DNA from 3 places in the Polaromonas sp. P4_F4 genome. Region 2 is predicted to be linked to each of the others. Evidence: predicted binding sites of a transcription regulator. Region 2 holds the regulator's gene; each other region holds the start of a gene.
The links. The regulator LexA, encoded in region 2, represses DNA repair genes until DNA is damaged. The targets are predictions, from matches to a motif close to ACTGTATNNNNATACAGT.
Positions count from the first base shown of each region.

Region 1: imuA (translesion DNA synthesis-associated protein ImuA) is a predicted target of LexA. The motif match lies at 2,183-2,200, and genes of this name have one in related genera.
Region 3: AC1DUR_RS12215 (PA0069 family radical SAM protein) is a predicted target of LexA. The motif match lies at 2,188-2,205, and genes of this name have one in related genera.

Region 1 is NZ_JBFUJO010000001.1:25,793-33,421, reverse strand. Features, by position in the region: gene AC1DUR_RS00160 (GNAT family N-acetyltransferase) at 1-504, opposite strand, end outside; gene AC1DUR_RS00155 (nuclear transport factor 2 family protein) at 698-1,204, opposite strand; gene AC1DUR_RS00150 (disulfide bond formation protein B) at 1,500-2,006, shown strand; gene imuA (translesion DNA synthesis-associated protein ImuA) at 2,238-3,059, shown strand; gene AC1DUR_RS00140 (Y-family DNA polymerase) at 3,019-4,503, shown strand; gene AC1DUR_RS00135 (error-prone DNA polymerase) at 4,513-7,629, shown strand, end outside.
Region 2 is NZ_JBFUJO010000016.1:112,648-120,276, forward strand. Features, by position in the region: gene kdsB (3-deoxy-manno-octulosonate cytidylyltransferase) at 1-429, shown strand, start outside; gene adk (adenylate kinase) at 623-1,279, shown strand; gene AC1DUR_RS17145 (asparaginase) at 1,331-2,281, opposite strand; gene lexA (transcriptional repressor LexA) at 2,441-3,145, shown strand; gene AC1DUR_RS17155 (hypothetical protein) at 3,295-3,663, shown strand; gene AC1DUR_RS17160 (D-2-hydroxyacid dehydrogenase family protein) at 3,855-4,862, shown strand; gene AC1DUR_RS17165 (3-hydroxyacyl-CoA dehydrogenase) at 5,099-6,616, shown strand; gene AC1DUR_RS17170 (oxepin-CoA hydrolase, alternative type) at 6,794-7,573, shown strand.
Region 3 is NZ_JBFUJO010000009.1:172,493-180,121, reverse strand. Features, by position in the region: gene AC1DUR_RS12235 (NAD(P)H-dependent flavin oxidoreductase) at 1-153, shown strand, start outside; gene AC1DUR_RS12230 (acyltransferase family protein) at 190-1,275, shown strand; gene AC1DUR_RS12225 (DOPA 4,5-dioxygenase family protein) at 1,419-1,766, opposite strand; gene AC1DUR_RS12220 (hypothetical protein) at 1,838-2,104, opposite strand; gene AC1DUR_RS12215 (PA0069 family radical SAM protein) at 2,275-3,384, shown strand; gene AC1DUR_RS12210 (GNAT family N-acetyltransferase) at 3,506-3,946, shown strand; gene AC1DUR_RS12205 (L,D-transpeptidase family protein) at 4,006-4,536, shown strand; gene AC1DUR_RS12200 (amino acid ABC transporter permease) at 4,533-5,201, opposite strand; gene AC1DUR_RS12195 (transporter substrate-binding domain-containing protein) at 5,317-6,117, opposite strand; gene AC1DUR_RS12190 (phosphoethanolamine transferase) at 6,231-7,629, opposite strand, start outside.

The sequences.
Region 1 (7,629 bases), on a different contig from region 2:
CATGGACTTTGCCCCAAACCACATAAAGTCGTCGTTGGAACGAGCAGGTTTGTCCACAGGATAGGCCTCGACCAGCGAGGCGCCGTTCTCCTTGGCGTAGGCAACAGCTCCCTTGAGAAGCGCCTGCGCAACGCCCTGGCCGCGGTGCTCGGCGGGTACAACAAAGCAGACGATGGACCACACGGGTTGTTCGTCAACAGGCTTCATCACGGACGAGCGCTTGAGCCTGGCAAACTCCTCGCGTGGGCCTATGGACACCCAGCCGACTGGAACCTTGCCTCGATAGCCGATGAGGCCTGGCGGATGGCCGGCATCGACAAGTGCTTTCAGCGCAGCACGATTCGCTTGTGCATGAGTCACTCCCGAAGGCGGCGGTTCGCGTGCCCCGCTGAGGCGGTAAGCCATGCACCAGCAACCGCGAGCGATTGAACAGCCTTTGGCACCAAATATTGCTTCAAGGTCAGGCCAGCGCTCGGGTGTGAGAGGCGCGACTGTGAGTTTCATGGGTGTCTCCTGAGGCGCCTAACTTTGAGACATCCCGCAAAACTGCGAAATAACATAGGGCGTTGCGGAATAGCATTGCGCGCAAAATTCGAAAAAATGGTTTGCTGTCATGAGCTTGGTCCACTGGTCTGCATGAAATGTGACGGTATATTGGTTTTGCCAACCCCCCAAACCAGACTTGGCAAGCTGCCGACTACTCAACTCCGTCCTTTTTCAACTGGTCGAGGGCCCAACCTTTGTGTGATGTGAAGAAAAACATCTTCCACGTGCCCCCTTCCTTTCTCCATCGGCTGATTACCGGGTCACTCTCAAATACGGTCTTGTATTTGCCATCGGTCTTGGGCAGGTACGAGAGCACCTCACTCATGGCGACAGTGGCCGTACCATCCGGCATCATCCGTATCCGAACAACCTGTTGGGCCAGTTCTGAATCCAGAAAATTGGACTTGAACAAATCCACTGCGTTGTCTCGACCTTTTTGACGGCCGTAGCTGTCCCTCGCCTGCGTGAACCAAATATCGTCAGTCAGGAATGACGACCACGCATTGGCATCATGGAGATTCCAGGCTCGTTCATAGTTACGCAATACCTCGCGCAGTTTCTGCTCCTCGGTGGCGGGCCCAGGCTGTGGATGCACCGCGATCGGCAAGGTAAGCGCCAAGACAGAGACGCCAAGAAGAAGCAGGTGACGTTTGTTCATGATGTGACCTCCGAGTTACGTCCTCTGACGTTGATTTGTCCCGCAAGACTGCGGAAAAACTGGCGCATGGCGGGAGAACATGTCGCGCAGAATTCAGGAAAGTCGTTTGCTGCTATTGGGTGAGCTCGTTGATCCGTATAGGTGGGGAGGTCGATGAATCTGGCCAAGTGGTCCCGAATTTTTTCATGATTTCCTTGGCTGAACAAGTTGCACGCCACCTCGCCCGGGAACTTATCCTCTCCCAAACCCACGAACCATCGGACAATTCACAATCAATCCAAAAAGAGGGTTCCCGATGTTTTTGACGTATTTCGACGCCATGCCACGCCGTGTGCTGGCCCTGGTGTCCGTGGCCTGTGTGGCCCTGCTGGCTTTTGGCTTGTACTTGCAGCATGTCGTTGGCCTGGAGCCTTGCCCCATGTGCATCGTGCAGCGCTACGCGCTGGTGCTGGTGGCTGTGGTTGCAGGTATCACCGCGGTAGCCAAAAGCAGGGGGCTGCTGATCACGGGCTCGGGCTTGCTGGTGCTGCTGTCCGGCTTTGGCGCCTTTGTGGCGGCCCGCCAGAGTTTTCTGCAGTGGTACCCGCCTGAGATTGCCTCCTGCGGCCGTGACTTTTACGGAATGATCGAAACCTTTCCGCTCAAGCGCGCGATTCCGATGATCTTCAAGGGCAGTGGCGACTGCACCAAAATTGACTGGACCTTTCTGGGCCTGTCGATTGCCAACTGGTCGTTTCTGTGCTTTGTGGCGATTGCCTTGGTGGGACTGGTCCTGATCACCCGCCTGGCTCGCCAGCGCTGAGGGCGGCGCTTTTTCGCTTTCCCGCTTTCTCTTTCTCCTTGGGCGCCGGGTCGACTACCCCGGCCCTTTTCGTTTTCATGTTTTTCGTTAATGGGATCAGTCTGTTAAACGGGCAGGGCGTTACACGCCCGAGCCGGGCGAAGGGGTAATTGCACAGGGCATGAGTCAGGCAATATACTGTACATAAATACAGTATTTGATTGAATTTTCACCCCTGATTGAGCCCACCCCATGCTTTCACCGATTCCTGTGGCCCGCGCCGAGCCGGACCTCGCCCACGTGTGGCGCGCGGGCGAGCTGGGCAGCGCGAGCCTGCAGACCGTGGACACGGGCTATGCGGCGCTCAACCATGTGTTGCCCGGCGGCGGCTGGCCGCAGGGTGCGCTGGTGGAGGTGCTGCAGCCGCAGGCTGGGCAACACGAATGGGGTTTGGTCGCGCCGGCTTTGGCTTGCATGCAGGCGGCGGCGCCTGATTTGTTGACGGTGCTGGCGGGCGCGCCCTGGCTGCCCTTTGGCCCGGCGCTGGGCGCGCGCCAATTGAATATGCAGCGCCTGCTCAGCATTCACGGCAAGCCCGGTGACGCGCCGTCGCTGCTGTGGGCCACACGCGAAGCCTTGCAGTGCGCCGACGTGCACAGCGTGCTGGCCTGGCTGCCCGATGCGCGCAGCGCGCATGTGCGCCGCCTGCAGATTGCAGCCCATGCGCACAACAAGCTGCTGTTTGTTTTCAGGCCGCTGCGGGCGCAGCATGAGTCGTCGCCCGCGCCGCTGCGGTTGTTGGTTGAAGGCGCGGTGAACGAGGCGGGCCAGTTGCTGGTCAGCGTGCTCAAACGCCGCGGCCCGCCGTTGGCCGCGCCGGTGCTGCTCGATACCCGGCCGGCCCGGCTGGCGGCGCTGCTGGCCGCCAGCCGCGAAAGAGCGCGGCGCCAGCGGGAAGAAGCCGGCGTTCCGGCGCTCATGCTGCTGCCTTCGCTGGTGTCGCCTCTTGTCACTTCACCTCAGGGCCCCATCCATGCGCTGCTGGATCGCATTGCACATCTCGACCACCATTGAGCCGGGCCCAGCCACCCCGGTGCTGGACGCCGCTGCGGCGCAGCGGTTGGTACTGGACGCCGCTGCCGTGCAACGGGCGGTGGCCAGCATGGCGCTGGGCTTTACGCCGCGTGTGGCGCTGGTGGACGAGGCCGTGCTGATGGACGTGACGGGCAGCCTGCGCCTCTTTGGCGGCTTGGCGCGGCTGATGCAGCTGCTGGAGCAGCGTTTGGCTGCTTTTTTTGAAGAAAACGGGTTGCAGGCCCAGGTAAAACGGGCGCAAGGCGCGACGTCCTTGATAGCGCTTGGCCGTTTGCGGCTGCAAGACGGCCAGACTCAGACTGATACCGTGAAAAAGCGCGTGGCCGACCTGCCCATGCACACCCTGACGGCTGCCCGCCCGCATCTGGGCGTGCTGGAGCGCATTGGCTGCCGCAACTGGGACGACCTGCTGCGCCTGCCGCGTGACGGCGTGGCCCGGCGCTTTGGCGCGGAGTTGCTGGAGGCGCTGGACCGCGCCCGCGGCAGCACGCCCGACAACTACGAGTGGCAGGTGCTGCCCGAGCACTTTGAGGAAAAGCTGGAACTCAACGCACTGGTCACTCACGCCCCCGCTTTGATGGCGGGTGTGGAGCGGCTGCTGGTTCACCTGCACGCCTGGCTGCTCGGGCGCCAGAGCGGGCTGTGCGCCCTGAAAATCATCTGGCACCTGGACAAGCGCCGCGACGTGGCGCCGACCGGCGAACTGGAGATCCGCACGGCCCAGCCCGCGCAAGACCTTCGCCATGTGGCGCGGCTGGTGGCGGAGCACCTGGCCCAGCAAAAGCTGCCGGCGCCGGTGCACAGCCTGACCTTGCAGTCACTGGCCACCGAGTTGCTGGCCGACTCGGTCGCCGCCACCGGCAGCCTGCTAATGGAGGCGCGCGAACAGGGTGACAGCGTGGTGGAACTGGTCGAGCGGCTGAGCGCCCGCCTGGGCGATGCGCAGGTGCAGGCCTGGCAGCCTTGCGCGGACCATCGGCCGGAGCTGATGCAACGCTGGGTTCATGCCAGGGGGGTGATTCAATCGATCGCTGCGCATAAAAATCCTGTCCGGGCTGGAGGGTTGAAACGTTCAAGAGATGCTTCAAAAACCCCTGGTCCGGAGATCAAGACCGAAGCTTTGTATCCGACCTGGTTGCTGCCCGAGCCGCTCAAACTGGCCACCGTTGGCAACAGCCCGGTCTATCAGGGCAAGCTGCATCGCCTGACGGGGCCGCAGCGGCTGGAGGCCGCCGAATGGCTGTTGGCCGACAGCGACGCCGCCCGCGGCGCCGGCCTCAGTGAAAAGCCGTGGGCGCTTCGCGACTACTTCATTTACCGCAGCCAGCAGGGTGGCCTGCTCTGGATTTACAGCGAGAGGCTGGGCGCCACACCCGAGGCCGCGCGACAGCGCGCCTGGTACCTGCACGGTTTTTTTGCCTGAGAGGAACGCATGTCCGCCTACGTGCTGCCCGATTACGCCGAACTGCATGCGCTGAGCAATTTCAGCTTCCAGCGCGGCGCCTCGCATGCTCAGGAGCTGGCCGAGCGGGCTTTCAAGCTGGGCTACAAGGCGCTGGCCATCACTGACGAATGCTCGGTGGCCGGTGTCGTGAGGGCGCATGAAGTGACCCGGGAGCTCGGTCTGCAGTTGCTGCCGGGGGCCGAGTTTCTGGTGCAGACCGGCCATGCGTTCAGGCTGGTGGTGCTGCCCCACAACGCGGCAGGCTGGGGCAACCTGTGTGAATTCATCACCGAAGCGCGCCGTGCCGGTGACGAGGTGAAGAAGGGCAGCTACCGCGTTGCGATGGGTGAGACGGATTTTTCACGGCTGACCGATTGCGAAATCCTGCTGTCGCCTTTGCCCGACGCCATCGATGTGCAAGCGCTGGGCGCGCACGCTGCCTGGGCCAAAGGACTGTTCGGCCCGAATGCCTGGCTGGCCGTCGAACTGCTGCAAGGCCTGGACGACGCGCTGCGCCTGCAGCAACTGCAGGAGGTTGCGGAGCACACCGGCATACGCCTGGTGGCGGCCGGCAACGTGCTGATGCACAAGCGCTCGCGCAAGCCGCTGCACGACGTGATGACGGCCATCAAGCTGGGCAGGCCGGTGCATGAATGTGGCTTTGCGCTGCAGGCCAATGCCGAGGCGCACCTGCGCCCGCGCATGCGGCTGGCCGGCATTTACCCGGCCGCGCTGCTGCGTGCCACGCTGGAGGTGGCGGCGCGCTGCAGCTTCAATCTCGACGAGATCCGCAACCTGTACCGCTACCCCCGGGAAGACATGGTGCCGCCTGCCGAAACGCCCGCACGCTGGCTCAGGCGGCTGACCTGGCAGGGGGCCCACACACGCTATCCGCGCGGTATTCCCCGGAAAATCGGGGCGCAGCTTGCGTTTGAACTGGCGCTGATCGAAGAGCTTGAATACGAGATGTTCTTCATCACCGTGCATGACATCGTGCGCTTTGCGAATGAGCAGAAAATCCTGTGCCAGGGGCGCGGCTCGGCGGCCAATTCGGCGGTCTGCTACTGCCTGGGCGTCACGGCCGTCAACCCGGTTGAAAGCAATCTGCTGTTTGAGCGCTTCATCAGCCGCGAACGCAGCGAACCGCCTGACATCGATGTGGACTTTGAGCACGAGCGGCGCGAAGAGGTCATCCAGTACATCTACAAAAAGTACGGGCATGACCGCGCCGCCATTGCCGCCACCGTCATCCGCTATCGGCCGCGCAGCGCGATTCGCGATGTGGGAAAGGCGCTGGCGATGGCGCCCGGGTTGATAGACCAGTTCGCCAAAGAGCATTTCTGGTTTGACGGCAGCGAGGTGCTGGAAGAAAAAATCAGGCAAGCCGGCCTGGCGGGCCAGGCGGGGCCGGTGCTGCAGTGGCTGGATTTGTCGGCCCAGCTGATCGGCTTTCCGCGCCACCTCAGCCAGCACGTGGGCGGATTTGTCCTCACGCAGGGCAAGCTCACGCGGTTGGTGCCGGTGCAGCCCGCCTCGATGGAAGACCGCCGCATCATCCAGTGGGACAAAGACGACCTGGAGGCGATGGGTTTGCTCAAGGTCGATGTGCTGGCGCTGGGCATGCTGTCGGCCATCAGACGCTGCCTGAGCCTGGTCAATGAAACCCGGCAACGCGATGATCAGATGCACACCCTCCCGCTGGAAGACCCGCAAACCTACGACATGATCTGCGAAGCCGACACGGTGGGCGTGTTCCAGATCGAAAGCCGCGCGCAGATGTCCATGCTGCCGCGCCTGCAGCCGCGCAATTACTACGACCTGGTGGTGGAGGTCGCCATCGTCCGGCCGGGGCCCATCCAGGGCGGCATGGTGCACCCTTACCTGAAAAACCGCGAAATCCTCCGCAAGGGCGGCGATATCAAGCCTGAATACCCGGCGCTCAACCCGGCCCTGGAACGCACGCTGGGCATCCCGATCTTCCAGGAGCAGGTGATGCAGATCGCCATGATCGCTGCCGACTTCACGCCCGGTGAGGCCGACGACCTGCGCCGCTCCATGGCGGCCTGGAAGCGCAAGGGCGGGGTGGATCGCTTTCATGGCCGCCTGGTCAATGCCATGGTCAACAATGGCTACAGCGCCGAATTTTCAGAGCGCATCTTCAGCCAGATCCTGGGCTTCGGCGACTACGGCTTTCCCGAGAGCCACGCCGCCAGCTTTGCCAAGCTGGTCTACGTGAGCTGCTGGCTCAAGTGCCACGAGCCGGCCTGCTTCCTGGCGGCCATGGTCAATTCACAGCCCATGGGCTTTTATTCGCCCTCACAACTGGTGCAGGACGCCATCCGGCACGGCGTGGAAGTGCGCGCCGTGGATGTGATGCACAGCCACTGGGACTGCACGCTGGAGCCGGCGGCAGCGCATGTCATGCCCCGCCATCCCGGCATCCATGCAGGGCAGCCGGCGGTGCGCCTGGGCCTGCGCCTGGTGTCCGGCCTGCGCGAAGACGCTGCCATTCGTCTGGTGGAGGCGCGGGCGCAGGCGGCTTTCAGCTCAACCGAAGACCTGGTGTCGCGCGCCCGGCTCAATACGCTGGAAATCAACGCGCTGGCCGCTGCCGATGCCTTGCTGCCCTTGTCCGGCCACCGGCGCCAGCAGGTGTGGGACGCCTCGGCCATCAAACCGGCGCCGCGGCTGCTCAAGTCCGTGCCCACGCATGAAACACCGCTGGCGCTGCCCGACACGCCCGAGGGCGAAAACATCCTGTTCGACTACAAAGCCACGGGCCTCACGCTGCGGCGCCACCCGGTCGCGCTGCTGCGGGAACGGCTGGCGCGCCGGGGCCTGCTGAGCGCCAGCGAGCTCAATGCCTTGCCCGACGGCGAAGAGGTGGCCGGCTGCGGCATCGTCACCGTGCGCCAGCAGCCGCAAACGGCCAATGGCACCATCTTCGTCACGCTGGAAGACGAGACCGGCCCGGTCAACGTGATCGTGTGGAAATCATTGCGGGAGGCGCAACGCGCCGAGGTGCTGCATGCCCGCCTGCTGGCGGTGTATGGGGTGTGGCAGCGCAGTGAAGAAAGCGGCACCGCCAAAGGCTATGGCGCGGTG
Region 2 (7,629 bases):
CACCTGCTCAATGAACGGCCTGACTGCGCCATGAGCACGGCAGCGCATTCGATTGACCAGATGGCTGACCTGCTCAATCCCAATATCGTCAAGGTGGTGCTGGATGCGCGCCAGACCGCGCTGTACTTCAGCCGCTCGCCGATTCCTGCGGCACGCGACTTCGCCGGCACCGCCTGGTGGGAAGATGGCGAAAAGGGCAGCAAGCTGCCCAAACCGCTGCGCCACGTCGGCATCTATGGCTACCGCGTGGGCTTTCTGCGGCAGTTCCCTACCCTGCCCCAGGCGCCGCTGGAGCAACTGGAGTCACTGGAACAATTGCGCGCCCTCTGGCATGGGTACCGGATTGCCGTGCACATTACCGATAAGGCACCGGGCCTGGGTGTGGATACGCCGGAAGATCTGGCCAGGGCACGCGAGCTCTTTTCATAGCGGCCAGCCAGCTCACCCCGGCGTCTGTGTAAGCTGCCGTCAGGGGTGTACATGCTATCCTTGTACAAAAAGCAGGGGTGAGGTTTGCATGACGTGCTGGCAGCCCTCAACACCTGTCAAGCAGCCCATGGAGATACCGGCGCGCCGAACTCCCGGGTTGACTTCCTGAATTCATAAAAATCCGAGGACATCCATGAGACTGATTTTGTTGGGCGCGCCTGGCGCGGGCAAGGGGACGCAAGCGACCTTCATCTGCCAAAAGTACGGCATCCCCCAGATTTCCACCGGTGACATGCTGCGTGCAGCCGTCAAGGCAGGAACCCCGCTAGGCATAGAAGCCAAAAAAGTCATGGACGCCGGCGCGCTCGTGAGCGATGACCTGATCATCAACCTGGTGAAGGAACGCATTGCCCAGCCCGACTGCGCCAATGGCTTCCTGTTTGACGGTTTTCCCCGCACCATTCCACAAGCCGACGCCATGAAAGCTGCCGGCGTGAAGATTGACTATGTGCTTGAAATCGATGTGCCTTTTGAAGCCATCATCGAGCGCATGAGCGGGCGCCGCTCGCACACGGCCTCGGGCCGCACCTACCACGTGAAATACAACCCGCCCAAAGTCGAAGGCAAGGATGATGTCACCGGTGAGCCGCTGATCCAGCGCGAAGACGACAAGGAAGAGACCGTGCGCAAGCGGCTGGAGGTTTACAGCGCGCAAACCCGTCCACTGGTGGAGTACTACTCAAGCTGGGCGAAAACTTCGCCCCACGCCGCCCCCAAATACCGCGCCATCAGCGGCATGGGCGGGGTCGATGAAATCACGGAAAGAGCCTTCAAGGCCCTGTCGAGCTGAGGCGGCCCAAAGCCTCATCGGGCCGTTCTCCTGAACGGCATGCACCGGGCCTCAGCTCAGCAGGCGGAGCATCAGGTCCACCCGCGCCTTCACCGGGCTGAGCCCCTTTGAATCGGGAATGAGATCCCCCGGCTTGGGCAGCACCTGGCCGTCGGGGCAGCGCGTGGCGCGAACCACCGTGATGCCGCTGGCCTGTGCCTGGAGCAAAGCAGCTTCCAGCGCATGATGGATGGTGCCGTTGCCCGTTGTGGCGACAACCAGGCCCCGCACTCCCCGCGACATCAGGGCTTCCACCACTGCGCCACTGGCACCGGCATGGCTCATGACGATCTCAACATGCGGCCAGTCAGCCCCGCTGCCCAGGGCCGCTATTATTTTCAGGGTGTCCGGCGCCCGGTTTTCGTCAGCTTCAGGCCAACTCCTCAATAACCTCAGGCGCCCTTCTTCGACATAGCCCAGCGGGCCCGCATCGCCCGAACTGAAGGCGTCCAGCCGGTAGGGATGCACCTTCTGCACGTCCCGCGCTGTATGGATGGTGCCAGCGCATACGGCCACCACGCCCCTGGCGCCGGCGTGGCGGGCCACGGCCACGGCATCCAGCATGTTCTGCGGGCCGTCCGGTACCAGGGCCGTGGCCGGACGCATGGCGCAAGTCAGCACCACCGGCTTGGCGGGGCTGCACACCGCCTGTAAAAAATACGCGGTTTCTTCCAGCGTGTCGGTGCCGTGGACAATGACGATCCCCTCGACATCAGGCTGCGCCAGAAAGTGGTTGACGCGCCCGGCCAGCTTCGCCCACACGGCAAAGCTCATGTCCTTGCTATCGAGCTGCGCAACCTGCTCGGTGACCACAGGGCCGGCTTCGGCCAGCCCGGGAATCGCCGCCACCAGCCGATCAATACCAACCTCTGCGGCGGTGTAGCCGATGTTGTCCGAGGCGGTCGCGGCCCGGCCGGCAATCGTGCCGCCGGTACCCAAAATCACAATGGTTTGACGATTCATAAGAAGGATAAGAAGGGGACTTGCGTTCTTTGAAAAACTGGATGAAAATACAGGTACTGGATATTAAAACAGGTAAATACAAGGCAAGGTACGCGGTCATCCCTCAGCGGGCCGGTGCATCCAACCCAATCCAGGCTGACGAATCAAGGAGTCCCGGTCATGAGCATCCTGAACGAATTTCCGCATTTATCCTCCGAAGGTCCCAAGCTCACAGCTCGGCAGCAGCAAATCCTGGAATTGATCCAGAGTGCCATCGCCCGCACCGGCGCTCCGCCAACCCGCGCCGAAATCGCCAACGAATTGGGCTTCAAATCCGCCAACGCCGCTGAAGAGCACCTGCAAGCCCTGGCCCGCAAAGGCGTGATTGAACTGGTCAGCGGCACTTCGCGCGGCATACGCCTGCGCAGCGACACCTTGCGCTCCATCCATGAGTCCAGAGTCAAACAGTTTTCCCTGCCGTTGCAAAGCCTGGCCCAACTCGCCCTGCCTCTGGTGGGGCGGGTTGCTGCTGGCAGCCCGATTCTCGCGCAGGAACACATCGAGCAGACCTATTATTTTGAAAGCAGCCTGTTTCAGCGACAACCTGATTACCTGCTCAAGGTGCGCGGCATGAGCATGCGGGATGCCGGCATCATGGACGGCGATCTGCTGGCCGTCAAACAGGCCAAGGAAGCCAGGAACGGCCAAATTGTCGTGGCCCGTATCGGCGACGAAGTGACGGTCAAGCGTTTTCGGCGCACCAAGCATCTGATTGAATTGTTGCCTGAGAACCCGGATTTCAAAACCATTGTGGTCGAGCCCGGCGAACCCTTCGAGCTCGAGGGCCTCGCGGTTGGTTTGATCCGCAACACCATGCTCATCTAGACAACCCTTTCTGGTCGCACGACAGGTGGCGGGCGTTTGGTCATTGATTGGCCAACACCCTGGCGTTGCGGCCCCACTGGCGATTTAGCCAGCCCGAAATCCTGCCTGTAAACATTGGGGCGCAAGCCTCTCTAATTCAGGAGTTCATCATGGGAATCGTCAGTTTTTCAAATTCACCCGTATTCTCGGTTTTGCTTGCCCCCATGCAGGCCCTGGCGGCGTGGTTTGTGCCTGCGCAGTCCGCTTCAGACCCGTTTTCCGCCCCGGCCCGCACCCGGCGCACACCCCATCAGCTGGCCGTGCCCTTCAAGCCTGGCAGCACTCCCTCCCGGCGGTGCGCGGCCGCCGCACATGCCGCGGCAGCAAAAACCTCCGCCACCAGCCGCTTGAAGGTGGTGCGCGAGTTTGACGCGGCCGTCGGCCCCGCTTGCGCTGGCCGCATGGTCATATCCGGTCGCATGTCTGACGTCTGTGCAGAACTCGAGCGCATGGCTCAACGTGAGACCGCAGTCCAGTAAAGCCGGTGCGCCTTTGACACTTTGAGCCTGCCACGGCCGTTAGCCCACGGCACCGTGGCACCGTGGCGCCGCGCACTCATCGGCCCCTGAACTGCAGGGGCATGGGGAACAGGTTTCCTTCCGATACAAGTTGACGGCTTTCAGGCGCCACGGTTCGGAGGGAAGAAAAATCTTGCAGGCACAATATCGGCATGAATATTGTGATCCTCGATGACTATCAGGATGCCGTGCGAAAACTGAACTGCGCGGCCAAACTGGATGCATACCCTGCCAAGGTCTACACCAACACGGTCAAAGGCATAGGCCAGCTGTCCGTCCGACTCAAGGATGCCGATGTAATCGTGCTGATTCGCGAACGGACGCAGCTGAACAGGCAGGTAATTGAAAAACTGCCCAAACTCAAGCTGATTGCCCAGACCGGCCGCGTTGGCAGCCATATTGATATTGCAGCCTGCACCGAGCGCGGCATTGCGGTGGCGGAAGGCATTGGGTCACCGACCGCACCTGCCGAGTTGACCTGGGCACTGGTGATGGCTGCGATGCGCCGCATTCCCCACTACGTATCACACCTGAAGCACGGCGCCTGGCAGCAAGCCGGCCTCAAGGCCGCCTCCATGCCGCCCAATTTTGGCATTGGCTCAGTTCTCAAGGGCAAGACACTGGGGGTGTGGAGCTACGGCAAGATCGGACAAATCATCGCCGGCTATGGCCGGGCGTTTGGCATGCGAGTGATCGTCTGGGGGCGGGAAGCATCGCGCGAACGGGCGCAGGCTGACGGTTTTGAAATTGCCGACAGCAAAGCCGAATTTTTTGAGCAAAGCGACGTGCTCAGTTTGCATCTGCGTCTGCATGATGAAACACGCGGCATCGTGACCCTCGAAGATTTGTCACGCATGAAATCAACTGCCTTGCTGGTCAATACCTCGCGGGCCGAGTTGATCGAGCCTGAGGCCCTGATTGCCGCGCTCAACCGCGGACGCCCCGGACTGGCGGCTGTCGATGTCTTTGAGTCCGAACCGATTTTGCAAGGCCACGCACTGCTGCGCCTGGAAAACTGTATCTGCACACCCCATATCGGCTACGTGGAGCAAGACAGTTATGAAATGTATTTCGGGGCGGCCTTTGACAATGTCGTGAACTTCATCAAGGGAACGCCGACAAACATCGTCAACCCCGGTGCCCTGCAAGTGCGCCGCTGATTTGCCCTGATGCCGGGTACTGCCAGCACTGGGCCAACGCTGGCACGGGAGGCCGGATTCAATGGCCTCCAGCCTCAGCCGGAATCCGCTTTTTTTCTGTTGCCCGGGTTTCTCCCTCAAGATATCCTGCGGCTGTGCCACCGGCGCATGCCAGAGGCAGTCGCAGCCGGGCATCTTCTCGCGAGCAGGATTGCGGCACAGTCCTGTCGTTTGCGCCTGCGTAATAATCCTTTTCCATGAAACCAATTTACAAAACCGTTGGCATTGTTGGCACAGGTGCCATGGGCCGTGGCATTGCCCAGATTGCCACGCAAGCCGGGAGCGTCGTCAAGTTGATGGACAACCAGGCGGGCGCGGCGGAAAAGGCGCGGGAGGCCATCTGCGCGCAGTGGGACAAGCTGGTGGAAAAAGGCCGGATGGAAACCACCGCTGCGGCCAGCCACAAGGCCAGCCTTCTGACGGCCGGCACGCTGGCCGATCTGGCGGACTGCGAACTGATTGTGGAAGCCATTGTGGAGCGGCTGGACGTCAAGAAAGCCCTATTCGCCGAACTCGAGACCATCGTGTCGGCGCATACCGTGCTTGCGACCAACACCTCGTCGCTGTCCGTGACCGCCATTGCGGCCGCGCTCAAACACCCGGAACGCTTCGCCGGCTACCACTTTTTCAATCCCGTTCCGCTGATGAAGGTGGTGGAGGTCATCGCCGGCCTCAAAACCGATGCAGCCGTGTGCAGCGCATTGGCCAGCCATGCCCGCCAGATGGGGCACACGCCGGTGCAGGCCCAGGACACTCCCGGCTTCATCGTCAACCATGCGGGGCGGGGCTATGGCACCGAAGCGCTGCGCATCGTCAGCGAAGGCGTGGCTGATTTCGCCACCATAGACCGCATCCTGCGGGACCAGGCCGGCTTCAAGCTGGGCCCCTTCGAGTTGATGGACCTGACCGCGCTGGATGTGTCGCATCCCGTGATGGAGTCCATTTACCACCAGTACTACGAGGAAGCGCGCTACCGCCCCAGCGTCATCACGGCGCAACGGCTGGCGGGCGGCATGCTTGGCCGCAAGACCGGCGAAGGTTTTTACCGTTATGCCGACGGTGTCATGCAGCTTCCGGCCGAAGCACCTGTGCCCCAGGTCGCAGAAATGCCGCCGGTCTGGGTTTCGCCCAGAGCATCCCGGCGCTCGGAATTGCTGCAATTGCTGAAAAATCTCGGCGCCAAAATCGAAACGGGCCAGTCCGCGTCGCCCCAGGCCCTGGTGGTGGTGGCGCCCCTGGGGTTTGACATCACCACGGTGGCCGTGGTGGAGCGGCTGGACCCGGCGCGTACCGTGGGTATAGACATGCTGATTGATGACGCGGCGACCCGGCGGCGGGTCCTGGCCACCAACCCGGCCACCCGTACCGACATGCGCGACGCCGCCCATGCCCTGTTCGCCCGGGACGGCAAGGCGGTGAGCGTGATACGGGACAGCGGCGGATTTGTCACGCAGCGCGTCGTGGCCACCATCGTCAACATTGCCAGCGACATCTGCCAGCAAGGCATCTGCAGCCCGAAAGATCTTGAAACTGCCGTGACGCTGGGGCTGGGCTACCCGCTCGGGCCGCTCGCCATGGGCGACCGCTACGGGCCCACCAACGTGCTGGAGGTGCTGTTCAACATGCAAACCGTCTACGGCGACCAGCGCTACCGCCCTTCCCCGTGGCTGCGCCGCCGCGGCGCCATTGGCCTGAGCCTGATGCATGAGGAGTGAAACACCCCCGTCGGATGGGAATGAATCACCCCCTTCGGATGCTCACTTCGTGTAGCACCTTCCCCCCTCCAGGGGGCGGCGCCTGCGGCCTGGCAAAGCCAGTTCCGCGGCCCCCACTGGTGGCAGACCTGCGAATTGCGGCCTTCGTGGCCAACTCAACACCCCGAAAGAACTGACATGGCAGGCGCAATCAAAGGTACCAGTGAGGGCCAGACCCTTATCCTGACGATCAGCAACCCGGAGTTCAGGAATGCCCTGGGTCCCGACATTTACGCGGCGGGCATTGAGGCGCTCAACGCCGCCGAAAACAATCCTGACATCCGCAGCGTGGTCATCACCGGCGAGGGCGCGATCTTCTGCGCGGGCGGCAACCTGCAGCGCCTGCAGGCCAACCGGCGCGAGGCACCCGAGGTCCAGGCCCAGAGCATCGAAGGGCTGCACAACTGGATTGACTCGATCCGCACCTATCCCAAGCCCGTGATTGCAGCGGTCGAAGGTGCGGCGGCCGGGGCCGGCTTTTCGCTGGCACTGGCCTGCGACTTTGTCGTCGCCGCAAGCAACGCTGTCTTTGTGATGTCCTACAGCACGGTCGGGCTGTCTCCCGACGGTGGCGGCAGCTGGAGCCTGGCGCGCTCTCTGCCGCGCGCCCTTGCCAGCGAGCTGCTCATGGGCGGCGAACGCATCAGCGCCCAGCGCCTGCATGACTTTGGCCTGGTGAACAAGGTCGCATCCGCGGGCGACGCCCTGAGTGAAGCGCTCAGGATGGCCGGGCAACTCAATGCGCGCGCGCCCAATGCGCTGGCCAGCATCAAGGAGCTCATCAATGAGGCGTCCTCAAACACCCTGAGCCAGCAACTGGCCTGCGAGCGCGACCATTTCGTGCGCAACCTGCACCACAGCAATGGCGGCGAGGGCATCGCCGCATTCCTGGAAAAGCGCACACCGCAGTACCGCTGAGGAGCCGCCGGTTTTGCTCCGCCAACCGGTGACGGTAATGCATGGCCAGACGGATG
Region 3 (7,629 bases), on a different contig from region 2:
ATGAACTTTGGCGGCGACAAGTCCAAGGCCTGGAAGGACATCTGGGGTTGCGGCCAGGGCATCGGACCGGTCAGCAAAGTGCAGAGCGCCGCCGGTTTCGTCGCCCAGCTCAAGCGCGAGTACGAAGAAGCGCGCATTCGGCTGGCGCTCTAGTCCCCGTCACGCTCGCTGGCGTTCATCCCGGCCTTCATGCGTTCAACCGACCAGCGTCTGCACGGTATTGATACCCTCAAGGGCATTGCCTGCGCACTGATCGTCTGGCACCACCTGGCTTTTTATGGGCCGATGTCGGACGTGGTTCACACGGCGGTGCCGGGCCTGATAGGCTGGCTTTACGACTATGGCCGCATGGCGGTGCAGGTGTTCCTGGTGGTGGGCGGCTTTCTGGCTGCCAGTTCGCTGGCACCCGAGGGCAGCGCGGTTTTCTCGCAACCGGGCCGGCTGATGCTTCGCCGATACCGCCGGCTGGTGCCGCCCTATCTGGTGGCGCTGGCTGTGTGCGTGCTGGTGGCCGCGTTGGTGCGGCCGTGGTTTGCGCACCCGTCTGTGCCTGCTGCGCCGAGTTTGCTGCAGGTGGTCGCCCACGTGCTGCTGCTGCAGGATGTGCTGGGCCAGGAGGCCCTGTCGGCGGGTGTCTGGTACGTGGCGATCGATTTTCAGCTGTTCGTCAGCAGCGTGCTGGTGTTCGCTTTTGCACGCAGGCTGCAGCAGCGCTGGTCGCAGACGCCTGCGCACCTCGGCGTGGGCCTGATGCTGTTGCTGGGAGCGGCGTCGCTGTTCTTCTTCAACCGCCACGCCGGGCTGGACGTCACAGCGCTGTATTTTCTCGGCTCTTACGCCCTGGGCATGCTGGCTTTCTGGGCGTCGCGGGTGGCAGGCAAGGCCCAACAGGCGCAGTGGCTGTTGGCCATTGTCCTGCTCGGCGTGGCGGCTTTGCTGCTTGATTTCAGGGGCCGTATTGCCCTGGCGCTGGTGGTGGCGCTGGGCCTGGTGTGGCTGCAAACAAGCGCTGTTTCCCGGCAATGGCGGGAGCCCCGCTGGCTGTTGCAGCTTGGCCAGATCTCGTACTCGGTGTTTCTGATTCACTTCCCGGTGTGCCTGCTGGTCAATGCCGTGGTGAATTATTTCTGGCCGACCCAGTTGATCGCCAACACGCTGGGCTTGTTTATCGCTTTCCTGCTGTCTCTGCTGGCGGGCGCGGTGCTGTACAGAAGCGTTGAATCCCGCCAGCTACCTGCACGCGGCGCGGTCAAGGCGCGACCCCTTTCACCATAACTCCCGCATCTGAGGCTTTTTCTCGCTCCCTCGCCCTTTGGGAGAGGGTTGGGGTGAGGGCCAGCAGCGTATAAAAAACCGCAGTCTTTCGCATCGGCCGCAGCGCTGTCAAATCAATAGCAATTGCATTTCCGGCTCTCCGCTCAACGCCTGAACATGTCCAGCTTCAATTCAGAGGGCTCGCCCAGCCATGAGGCATGGGTCGTGTGATCGGCCAGGTTATCGCCCGTGACGCCATGCACGAACACATCAAGCCCGTTGCGGTGTTGCTCCAGCCACGGGATCAGGCGCTCAAACTGGACACGGTCAAATGCCAGCTGGCAGCTCCAGTGCGGGTGCGGTCCAATCTCACGTTCATGCACACGGCCGACGGCCACCCCGAACAGCTCACCTGCCTGCTCGCACAGCGCTCGGGCCTGCGCCACGGTGGCGGGGCCAAAATAAACATGGGCGTGGTAGCGGTCGTGGACGTTTTCGGGGCGCTTGGTCATGGTTGGTGGCCAAAAAGTGAATGCATGGGCAATTGTCCTGTCATCCGCTTTCCCCGCCGCGACCGCGGGGTTTACAGGCCCGCCAGAAAGGTCATCTCGGGCAGGTGCGCAGCCGGATCTTGCTGCCGGGCCTGCGCGTGGGTTGTTTTCACGAGTTGCCGGCAGTGGTCGAGGTCCGTCACCTGAAAAAGAAACAAAACCTCGGCGGGATCTTCGGCGTTTTGCCACAGGTGCTCCAGGTACATGCCCTGCTCGGCATGGCTGGCTGCATCCTTGTCGAGCTGCGCCTTCACATCCGCCAGCCGGGCGCCGCGCAGTTTTGCCAGTACATGAGCCATGTGAACCTCCGGTACAAATCAGCATTATGAAACCGCTCCAGGCGGGCTGCAGGCCGCTTGCCGGCTGGCAGAGAATTCAATATACTGTACATAAATACAGTATTTATCCAGCTGCCCAAGTGCTTGTTTATTGACGCCAAAAACACGGCCAGCCAGGCCGTTTGAGTCCCATGACCGAGGTCAAAATCCCCCTCCATGCCATCAAGGGCCGGGGCAGCGCCACGCGCATTGCACACCGGTTCGAGAAAAATGCGCGCGATGCCTACGACGATGGCTGGGGCACCTTGCAAGATGCAACAGGCGATGCAACCGGCGATGTGATCGGCGAGGTTCCGCGTATTGAGACGGAAGTGATGATGGAAGACGCCCGCAGCGCCATTTCGCACAACGATTCTCCCGACATCTTCTTCGACTACGGCCTGAACCCCTACCGGGGCTGCGAGCATGGCTGCGTCTATTGCTATGCGCGGCCCACGCACAGCTACCTCAACCTTTCGCCCGGCCTGGACTTTGAGACGAAGATCATCGCCAAGCGCAACATTGCCGCGGTGCTGCGAGCCGACCTCGGCAAACGCAGCTACGTGCCCAAACTGCTCAACATCGGTTCGGCGACAGACTGCTACCAGCCCGTGGAGCGCGAACTGCGGCTCACACGAGGCGTGATCGAAGTCCTGCAGGAGGCGCGCCATCCGTTTTCACTGGTCACCAAATCCAGCGGTGTCGAACGAGACCTCGATTTGATCGTGCCCATGGCGGCCGATCGGCTGGCTGCCGTCTATGTGACCATCACCACGCTGGACGGCGAACTGGCACGCAAGCTGGAGCCGCGCGCCGCAGCGCCACACCGCCGGCTGCGCACCATCGAGAGGCTCGCCGCCGAAGGCGTGCCGGTGGGCGTGAGCGTGGCGCCGCAGATTCCCTTTGTCAATGACGACATGGAGCAGGTGCTCACGGCCGCCTGGCAAGCGGGCGCGCGCACCGCGTTCTACACCGTCATTCGCCTCCCATGGGAGGTCGCGCCTATCTTCAAGGAGTGGCTGGAGCTGCACTACCCACAGCGTGCCTCACGCATCATGGCGCGCATTCACGAGATGCGCGGCGGCAAGGACTATGACAGCGATTTCGCTTCGCGCATGAAGGGTGCGGGCCTGTGGGCCGACCTGATACGCCAGCGTTTTGAGAAAACCTGCAGCCGGCTGGGCTTTAACCGCCAGCGCATTGAACTGGATTTGAGCCAGTTCAGGCCGCCGGGGGCGGCGGGGCAGGGCAGCCTGTTTTGAGGCGGCGCGCCGGCAATTCGGTGCGCGGGCTATAGTCCAAAAAGTGTCTGAAAAAGCAGCGTGCGTTTGGCCGACCTGGCCTGCAGGGCACGCCACCGTTTGAAAGTAAAAGGAGTTCACCTTGGCGCTCGAGTGGAAGTATTCATCGGAAGGCATGCATGGGGAGGACTGGGAAGCGCTCTCCAACCTTTACCGGGTGGCGCCTCTGGGCGAGAAGAAACCGGCCGACCTTCAGGTCGTGTTTTCCAACAGCATGTTCAAGTGCTTTGTGTATGACGCCGGCACGCTGATTGCCGCCGGCCGCGCCGTGGCGGACGGCAAGGACTGCTCTTACATCTGCGACATCGCGGTAGCGCCGGAGCGGCAGGGTTCCGGCTTGGGCAAAGAGATGGTTGCGGCGCTGGTGCGGCTTTCCAAAGGCCACAAGAAGGTCATCCTGTACGCGGTGCCCGGCAAGGAGCCGTTTTACCGCAAGCTCGGGTTCAAGCGCATGGCGACGGCCATGGCCATTTTTGCGAACCAGGAACAGGCGCTCAAGGACGGTTTGCTCAATGAAACCTGAAAGCGCATTGCCGGGCAGCACCCCGACAAGCTTGCGCAGGTTGTGATGTGACACGACACGTGGAAAGCCTTCGAATCCTTGTCAGCCTTCACGACCAGGCGCTGCGCCTCTACTGTGGCGGTGTGCTTGTGCGCGCGTATCCGGTATCGACCGCCAGGAACGGCCCCGGCGAACTGGAAGGCAGCGCCTGCACGCCGCGGGGCGCTCACGTCATTCGGGCAAAGATAGGCGCGGGCTGCGAGGCAGGGACAGTTTTTGTCGCACGCAGACCCACGGGGGAGATGTTTTCAGCAGGGCTGGCCGAGGCGAATCCGGACAGGGACTGGATCCTGACCCGCATTCTCTGGCTCTGCGGCCGCGAGCCGGGCAAGAACCGCTTTGGCGCGGTCGACACCATGCGCCGGTACATCTACATCCACGGATGCCCGGACGGCCTGCCCATGGGCGAGCCCTTGTCTCACGGTTGCGTGCGCATGAGAAACGCGGACATCATGGAACTGTTCGACCTCGTGGAGCCCGGCACCGAGGTATGGATTCAGGCCGGGCCGGCTGCTGATGCCGATCCGCCCGGCACCCCGGCGCCACGCTAGCGCAGGTAGCTGCGGTTCAGCCGCACTTCCAGCTTTTTCTGCAGCGTTTCAAACGATGCGCTCATGGCCCAGTAAATCGCAGCCGCCGCCAGGTACAGCGGGAAGGGCTGGAAGGTGGTGGCAATGACTTCCTTGGTGGCCAGCATCAGTTCGCCCACGGCAATCACCGAGACCAGCGAGGTGTCCTTGATCAGGCTGATCAGGCTGTTGGACAGGCTGGGAACGGCCAGCCGCAGGGCTTGCGGGCCGATGACGTAGCGCAGCGTTTGCGCCTGTGTGAGGCCCAGGCTGCGGGCGGCATTCCACTGCCCGTGCTCCACACCATTGATCGCCCCACGAATCGTTTCCGACAGGTAAGCGCCGACGTTGAGGCTCAACCCCAGGATGCCCGCCGTGATCGGGTCGAACTGGATACCAATGCTGGGCAGGCCGAAGTAAATCACAAACAGCTGCACCAGCAGCGGCGTGCCGCGCATGCAGCTGACATACAGCGCGGCAAACTGCGCCAGGCCGGGCATCTTCGCCAGCCGTGTGATGGCCACAAAGGTGCCGATGACGGCACCAAAAAAAACCGACGCCACGGCCAGCAGCAGCGTCCATGCCGCGCCCTTGAGCATCAGTGGTAAAGCGTCCCCCAGCAGCTGGGTCACAGCAGTCAAGTCCATGGCAGTCTCCGCAAATAAAAACCCCGGCATCATGCCGGGGTGCTTCAGACATTGGGTGCGCTCGGAGCGCACGCTGAATGAATGTTACTGGGTTCTGATGGGATCTTGCAGGGGCTTACTTGGCCACGGGTGGTTTGCTCACGTCACGGTCAAACCATTTGTTCGAAATTTTGGCGAAGCTGCCGTCTGCCTGCAGATCAGCCAGCGCCTTGTCGATGGCGGTCTTGAACTTGGGGTTGTTCTTGACGAAAGGAATGCCAGATTTCTCCAGCTCGCCCACGGGCGCACCGGGCTTGAGGGGCAGCTTGGTCTGCTTGACGATATAGGGAATCAGCAGGCTGTCGTTCAGCGCCGCGTCGATGCGGCCCAAGGCCAGGTCCTGCAGGTATTCCTGCGCGCCGGGATAGGTTTTGATGTCGATGTCGCCAACCTTCTTGGCCATGTCGGCAAAGTTGGTGCCCTGGCCCAAGCCGAGCTTTTTGCCCTTGAGGTCAGCCAGCGTCTTGAAGACGCGCTTTTCGTCCTTGCGGATGATCAGCTGCGGGCTGGAAATGGTGTAGGGCTCGGAGAAATCAAAGGTTTCCTTGCGCTTGTCGGTGATCCCGACCTGGTTGATGACCACATCGTATTTGCCGGCCTGCAAGCCTGCGAGGATGGCGCTCCACTCGCTGGTGGTGAATTCGGCTTTGACGCCGAGCTTTTGCGCCAGCGCATTGGCAAGCTCCACTTCAAAACCGGCGAGCTTGTCGTTTTCCTTGTAGTTGAAAGGCGGGTAAGTGCCTTCCAGCGCCACTTTCAGCGTGCCGCGCTGCTTCACGGTGTCCAGCAAATCGGCGGCGCTGGCAATGCTGGCGCCCAGGGCCAAGGTGACAAGAAGTGTGGAGGCGAGCGCTTTGCGGATATTCATATTCTTCATTTGAATAATGTATTTTTAGTTGAGATGAAAATGAATATTAAATAAATGCGCAACAAGCGGCTGCTGCTGGCCTAAAAACCCTATGCCGCGCCAGGATGATTCGTCAGGACGAATCAGGACGAGTTAGTGCGCAACGTCTGCGCGTGCACACTGCCGGGACCACGGTTGGCGCAGCCGGCATAGATATCGAGCGCGGGCTGGTAGACGCTGGTCTGCACCTTCATCAGGCCCAGCACCGAGTGAAAGTAATTGTCATGGCTCACCGGCGCATCGAGCTGCTGCTTGAGGCAGGCTGTGGTGATACTGCTGCGCTGTTCGAATTCCGGTGACAGCCAGGTGATCCAGGGCACGCGCTTTTGCACGTCGGGCGCCATCCCGTAGGGCATGCCGTGCAGGTAGAGGTTGTTTTCGCCCAGGGACTCGCCGTGGTCGGCCACATACAGCATGGCGGGCGAGTTGTGCGCCTCCTGCGTTTTGAGCCACCGAATGGCGGACCCAAGCAGATGGTCGGCGTAGACAACGCTGTTGTCATAGGCATTCATCAGTTCATCGCGTCCGCAGCTTTGCAGGGCGTTGTTAATGCATTCGGGCAAGAATTTTTTGAAGGCCGGTGGTGAACGCTGGTAGTAAGCCGGGCCGTGGCCGCCGATCTGGTGCATCACCACAACCACACCCCTGGCCCTGCGTTCTGCGGGCAGGGTAGCGATGCGTTCATCAATGTTTTGCAGCATCACCTCATCAAAGCATTCCCCGCCGTCGCACAGGCTGGGCACTTTCAGGTTGGCGGTGTCCACGCTGGCGACCCTGTCGCATACCCCCTTGCAGCCCGACTGGTTGTCAATCCAGAGCACGGCCAAGCCGGCATGCTGCAGGACGTCGAGCAGGCCTTCGTAATTGGCCGGCCGTGAGTCGTAAGCTTCGCGCCCGAAGTTGGAAAACATGCAGGGCACCGAAGCCGCTGTGCTGGTGCCGCAGGACCAGGCGTTGCGCTGGCTGGCAATGTTTTCCCGGGCCAGCTCCGGTGTGGTGGCGCGCCGATAGCCATTGATCGCGAAATTGCCGCTGCGTGCGGTTTCACCCAGCACCAGCAGCAACAGCGGCGGTTTGGTGGTGGCCGTGTCGCTGGCAGCGAGCCTTGCGTCCTCGCCCAGGGGCAAGACGATGGATTCATTGCGCTGGAAGGGCTGGGCTGCAACCCTTCCCAGTGCGTAAAAGGAATTGAGTGGATTGATCAGGTAGCGCACATGCGTGTAGTTGCGCATGACCGAAGCGATGCTCTGGAAGAAGAGCATCACAACGAGCACCAGCACGGCGCATGCGGTGACCAGGGTCATGGCGTTGGACAGCAGCTGACGCGCGGGGCTTTGCGTCCGGATTTTTTGCCGCCACAGGAAATAGCCGGGCAAACCCGCCAGTGCCAGCACAGTCGCCGGCAGGTGCCAGTTCAGCAGGTCGCGTGTTTCGCGCACATCGGTTTGCAGCAGGTTGACCATCATGGTCTTGTCGATGACC